One region of the Phosphitispora fastidiosa genome, then DNA from elsewhere that is predicted to be linked to it. Evidence: a T-box and tRNA genes for the amino acid it is inferred to sense, from the RefSeq annotation. Region 1 holds a T-box; the other holds one or more tRNA genes.
What was found. The T-box of region 1 lies ahead of metG (methionine--tRNA ligase). A T-box ahead of a tRNA ligase gene usually reads a tRNA of that ligase, here a tRNA-Met.
Positions count from the first base shown of each region.

Region 2: it has a tRNA-Met gene. The T-box ahead of metG (methionine--tRNA ligase) is inferred to sense a tRNA for this amino acid. The anticodon was not compared.

Region 1 covers NZ_JAHHUL010000015.1:11,223-14,393, reverse strand. The annotation lists gene Ga0451573_RS13295 (TatD family hydrolase) at 1-261, opposite strand, end outside; gene metG (methionine--tRNA ligase) at 279-2,243, opposite strand; T-box leader at 2,318-2,591, opposite strand; gene Ga0451573_RS13285 (AbrB/MazE/SpoVT family DNA-binding domain-containing protein) at 2,890-3,144, shown strand.
Region 2 covers NZ_JAHHUL010000003.1:217,939-221,109, forward strand. The annotation lists gene Ga0451573_RS05005 (nucleoside recognition domain-containing protein) at 1-3, shown strand, start outside; gene Ga0451573_RS05010 (nucleoside recognition domain-containing protein) at 1-461, shown strand, start outside; gene Ga0451573_RS05015 (hypothetical protein) at 500-676, shown strand; gene Ga0451573_RS05020 (DUF2238 domain-containing protein) at 716-1,321, shown strand; gene Ga0451573_RS05025 (S1C family serine protease) at 1,328-2,230, shown strand; tRNA gene Ga0451573_RS05030 (tRNA-Met) at 2,276-2,351, opposite strand; gene Ga0451573_RS05035 (transcription initiation factor TFIIIB) at 2,432-2,626, shown strand; gene Ga0451573_RS05040 (ABC-F family ATP-binding cassette domain-containing protein) at 2,678-3,171, shown strand, end outside.

The sequences.
Region 1 (3,171 bases):
AACTTTGGGATGGGCCGCAAGCAGCCGGACCTGTTCAAGGGCATCTGTGCCGGCATCTGCCGCATCATGCGGGTGAATTCCCACTGCAGCAAAAATAAAGTCATACTCCTCTGCCAGCTTTACAGACCGCATTGAAGAAGGTATATCATACCCTACATTAATTATGCCGGAAACCCCTTTTTCTCTGGCGCGCATTAACATTTCATTCCGGTCCGGATCATATCTTTTGTCATCAAGATGAGCATGTGAATCAAAAAACAACTCTATCACCAACTCCACTACTTAGCTTTTGAACCGCTGGGGATCTCTTTGTCAGGGTCTACGGTAACAATTCCCAAGCTGTCACCCTCTGAAGCAGCCAGAATCATCCCTTCGGATAAGATTCCTCTTAATTTGGCAGGTTTTAAATTGGCAACAATTAGAATCTTTTTGCCGATCAACTCTTCAGGACTATAATGTTTGGCAATTCCAGCAACTATTGTCCTCTGCCGGTCCCCCAAGGCAACCTCCAGCTTCAGAAGTTTATCCGTTTTCTCAACCCTTTCAGCTCTTAAAACCTCTGCCAGGCGTAAATCTATTTTAGCAAAGTCCTCAAAGGAAACGTATTCTTCCTGTTTGTCAGCTTCCTGTTCGCCAGCTTCCTGTTCGCCGGCTTCCTGTTTCAGTACTGCTGTACTTTCGGCCTCCTCACTCAGCACCTTTTCAACGTCGATCCTGGGGAAAAGGGCAGCCCCCTTTGAAACAGCCGCACCCGATGGGAACCGGCCCCATTCTTGTAACGATTCCCATGTTTTTACATCATCTGCCGCATTCTTGAGCCCGGTTTGTTCCCAGATGCGCGGAGGTAATGTCGGCATAAAGGGAGCAACCATAATAGTGATGACCCTGATGCTTTCCATCAGGTTGTAAAGGACCGTGCCCAGACGCGCTCTTTTATTTTCGTCTTTAGCCAGCAGCCATGGGAAGGTCTCATCAATATACTTGTTAGCTCTGCTGATAAATCGCCATACTGCCACCAGAGCGTTACTGAGTTCGTAAGTTTCCATAAGCTGCTCATATTCCTCAACAACCGCGCCTGCCGTCTTTATCAAATCCCTGTCGATGTCATCATATTCATCCGGAGACTGCACCGCACCGGCAAAGTACTTTTCTACCATAGCCACAGAGCGGCTCACTAGGTTGCCCAGGTCATTGGCCAGGTCAGAATTAATCCTCTGTACCAGCGCCTCTTCCGAATAATAGCCATCTGCGCCAAAAGGCAGTTCCCTTAACAAATAGTAACGTATGGCATTGACTCCGTACTTATCAATCAGCACTAATGGATCTATTACATTCCCTTTGGATTTGGACATCTTCCCGCCTTCAAGCAGCAGCCATCCATGAGCAACTACCTTTTTAGGCAGTTCAATTCCCGATGCCATCAAAATTATAGGCCATATGATAGTGTGAAAACGCACTATGTCCTTAGCCATAAGATGGACATCGGCAGGCCAGTATTTATTAACCAGAGAATTATCCGGTTGACCTCCCGTCAGCGCCGAATAATAGTTGGTCAATGCATCAATCCACACATAAATTACATGTTTGGAGTCAAAGGGAACCTTAATCCCCCAGTCAAAGGTTGTCCTGGAAACGCATAAGTCCTCAAGACCCTGTTTAATAAAGTTAACCATTTCATTGCGGCGGGATACAGGCTGAATAAATGCAGGATTGTCTTCAATATGCTTCAGCAGGCGATCGGCATATTTCGACATTTTAAAAAAGTAACTTTCTTCCTTAACAAGCTCTACCGGACGCCCACAATCAGGGCAGACCTTTCCCTCTGCCTGACGTTCGGTCCAGAAGGTTTCGCAAGGGGTGCAGTACCAACCTTCATACTCTGATTTGTATATGTCCCCCTGTTCGTACAGGTTAACAAATATCTCCTGGACAACCTCTTTATGTCTGTCTTCCGTGGTCCTGATGAAGTCGTCATATGAGACTTCCAGCGCCTTCCAGAGTTCTTTAAACCCGGCCACAATCCGGTCCACATATTCCTTGGGTTCCATGCCTCTCTCTTTGGCAGTACGCTGAATTTTCTGGCCATGCTCATCAGACCCTGTCAGGAACCGGGTGTCAAATCCCTTTAGCCGCTTATACCGGGCAATGGTATCAGCTGCCACAGTGGTGTATGCGTGACCGATATGTAATTTGTCACTGGGATAGTAAATCGGTGTGGTAATGTAGAAACTTTTCCTGACCATAATCTCACTCCTCTTTATTTGGATACACTTTAAACGGTCCACAAAAACGAAAAACCCACGCCCCGGAAAATAACGAAAGGGACGAGGGATATCCACGTGGTACCACCCTTTTTTACTTTGTGAAACACAAAGCCTTATACAGGTACAGAATGTATTATCTGAACAGAAGGAGTTTTCTATACCTGAAGCCTGTTAACGGAGCTTATCCGGCACAGCCTACTTTCTTAACAATTTCAGCCTGCTGTTCTGGGGCCATGTTCAATACAGTTTCTCCGGCTGGGCTTTCACCTACTCCCTGCTCTCTGGGCGGATAATCCCGTATTTACTCTTCCCCTTCATTACATTTCGGAAACCAATTTTAATGAGTATAAACAGATAATAACTATAAAACTGCCTTTTGTCAAGTTTTCCCTGGAGTTGCATCATATATACACTGGTTCCGAATATATCCTCGTTGTACCCCCTTAAATATCTGCCCACTTTCGTATTTTTTTAGAGCGGATTGTTTTTTGCCAAAGCTTGACTACCGGCACTATGGCTGCATAATTTGGCAGAATTCTTTCTAAAAAAGTGGTTGACTTTTAATGGAATCACTGGTATCATTTACTTGTAAATATTTGTCGAAAGTCGCTGGGAGGTTATAAGTATGAAATCAACAGGAATTGTTCGCAAAGTTGACGAGCTCGGACGTGTCGTGATTCCGATTGAGCTGCGCAGAACTCTTGGCATTGATGAAAAAGATGCACTTGAGATTTATGTGGACAGTGAAAAAATCATTCTCAAAAAATACGAACCCGCTTGTATCTTTTGTGGAAACGCGGATGATGTGCAGCACTTCCGCGGAAAAAATGTTTGCAAAGAATGTGCCCACGCAATGGCCGATGCGGCTGATGCGCAGTAAAAGTTTAAAGTTTACCTTGTAGAATAA
Region 2 (3,171 bases), on a different contig from region 1:
TGATGGGAACAGCACAGTTTTGGCAGCAGACCGGTCTCGGTTTGGTGGAACTTGTCGGACAGATTGCAGTTATTGTAATACCTCTGATGATTTTTATGGAGATTATGAAGGACCTGAACGTCCTGGACAGGATATCAGGCAAACTCCACTGGACCGTAAAGCCTTTTGGGATGAAACCGGATGCCGTATTTCCTCTTATGGTTGGCCTGGTTTTTGGGATTGCTTATGGAGCGGGTTTAATCATCCAGGCGGCGCGTGAGGGCACCCTTTGTAAGAGGGACCTTTACTTGATTAGTCTTTTTCTGGTCATTAACCACTCGGTATTTGAGGATACCCTGCTTTTTGTCGCTATCGGGGCCAATGGGTGGGTACTGCTGGCATTCCGTTTTGCCGCATCCATATTGGTGACCTGGGCAGTGGGCAGGTTCCTGATGCCTGCGGGCAGGGAAGATACTGCATGAGGCAGGGGAATATAATTTAACTTGGGGGGAGAAATGTTATGAATGTTGATGCAGTAAGCTTTGACTTCGCCAGGTCTTTATGGCAGATTGTTAATCTATTAGTCCTCGTACCTTTGATACTGTTGAGTATTGGTTTACCGATATATTTGCTGGTGAAAATTAAATCTATTGATAAAACATTGAAGGAAGTACTGAGGAAGCTGGAAGAAAAGTGAATTGCAGGCTGAATGTTCTAAGCAAAAGGTGGAGTGAAAATGGAAAACAGGGTCAGCAGGGAACACCTGGGTTTGCTGCTTATTTTCCTGGCAGTATTTGTCTGGTCCGGAATCGGGCCAAAGGATTACTATACATGGGTTCTTGAAGTTCTGCCCGCTGTAATTGGACTAATAGCGGTTATAATTACATATAACCGGTTCCGAATGACAAACCTGATATATCTGCTCATCTGTATTCACGCAATAATCCTGGTTGTGGGGGGACACTATACTTATGCTGAAATGCCGGTCTTTAACTGGCTCAGGGATGAGTTCGGCCTGGCCAGAAACTACTATGACCGGCTGGGGCACTTCGCCCAGGGCTTTATCCCGGCGCTTATAGTCAGGGAGGTTTTACTCCGGAAAACGCCTTTGCAGCGTGGCAAAATGTTGTTTTTCCTGGTTGTCAGTGTGTGCCTGGCGATAAGCGCCTTTTATGAATTCATTGAGTGGTGGGTAGCTGTCGCCAGTGGTGAGGCAGCTGAGGACTTTCTGGGTACTCAGGGGGATGTGTGGGATACCCAGTGGGATATGTTTCTGGCTTTTTGTGGGGCGATTATTTCACAACTGGTTTTAAGCAGAAGGCATGATAAGCAGTTAGGGTGAGGATGAGTGGCCAAGGAGCGGAAAAACTGGGATGACCCCATAAATCCGGAAGACAGTAAAGAGCTGGATCTTGAATTAATAGAAGAACTCAACTTTAAGGGCACGGAGGTTGAAGCTGTAGAAGGTGAAACCGTGGAAGATAAAGCTGCAAAAAATGGCACCGCAGCGGATTTTTCCGGGGTTGACCGCCCCAAACGAGTTGTCCTCAGGGTAATAGGCCTTTTTGTGGCAGTAGCTTTTTTGGCTGCCATATGGGGCAACTGGTTTCGCATTATAAATGCACTTCCCCTGGATTTCCTGGCAGAATCCCAGGAGCTTTCCCAGGACCCCGGGATTCAGAAATTACAGCAGGCGGTTGTCAGGGTTGAGGTTTCCGGAAGCCGGGGGACCGGATTTAATATTGACCCTGAGGGTCTGATTGTAACTAATGAGCATGTGGTTGACAAGGCCCAAAATGCGGGGGTGGTATTTCAGGATGGCAGCTATTACAGTGGCAAGGTGCTGGCTGCTTATCCCGATATTGACCTGGCTGTAATAAAAATAGCGGGCCGGAATCTGCCCAGTCTGGAACTGAAACCTGATTCTGCCGTGACAGCAAATATGGAAGTGCTTATTATCGGGAACCCCCTTGGTTTTACCGATGTCGTCACCCAGGGCCGGGTCACCGGCAGTGTTAAGGTAAGGAGTTGGGCGGTGCCGGTCATCATGATTGCCGGTGAAATCAGGAGCGGGAGCAGCGGCAGCCCGGTTCTGAACGATAATGGCCAGGTTGTTGCAGTGGTTTTCGGGTCGGTGGCTTCTGATAAAGCTAAAGGAAAGGGACAGCGGAGAGCTTTGGCTGTGCCGGTAAAGTATTTGGACAGGTTCTTTGGGGAGCAGGGTGAAGATGGGACTTATCCTAAAAAGTAAAAGTAAATAAAAAAAAGAACCTCTCGGTTCTTTGTGTTTTTAAATTGGTTGCGGGGGAAGGACTTGAACCTCCGACCTTCGGGTTATGAGCCCGACGAGCTACCAACTGCTCTACCCCGCGTCAATCAACTTGTTTAGTATAACACATGTTACAGGGGAATGCAAACCGGATTTTTGCAGTAAAATTTAGGAGGTGGGTTTGTGGATAAGGATTTTAGGTGTCCGGAGTGCGGTTCAAGGAAGATTGGGAAAGGGAAACTTGATGGTTATGCAGTACTGCGTCCGGCAGACAAGCTATTCAGTACGGGATCAGCGATTATTGCCGAGGTATGCTCTAATTGTGGTTTGATTATTCAATGGAGGGTAAAGAAGCCTGAGAAATTCAAGGGACAGTAATTTGACTTAACAAGGGGACTGTGATTATACCTAACAGAGGATGTGAAAACAGTGAATTTGCTGTCAGCAGAAAACCTGACGAAAAGCTATGGACTGAAAACACTTTTCAGTGATTTAACCTTTGGGATTGCAGAAGGGGAAAAAATAGGTCTGATTGGAATAAACGGCACCGGGAAGTCTACTTTGCTAAAGCTGTTGGCGGGGAAAGAAACTCCGGATCAAGGGGAGGTTACTGTTGGCAGCGCTGTGCGGGTTGCTTACCTGCCGCAGAACCCTGATTTTGATGATGAGGCGACGGTACTGCAGCAGATTTTTAATAACAATGACTATATAAGTAATGACCATATAAATAAAGATCCCTGGCAGGCTGAAAGTGAAGCCAAGACTATCCTCACCAGGCTGGGGATTTACGATTTTGATGCCATCGTGGGTACTCTTTCAGGGGGCCAGAGAAAAAGGGTAGCTTTGGCAGGGGCTTTGCTTAGCCCGGCTGATCTGCTGATCCTCGATGAACCGACCAACCATATTGATAATGAAACTGTGGG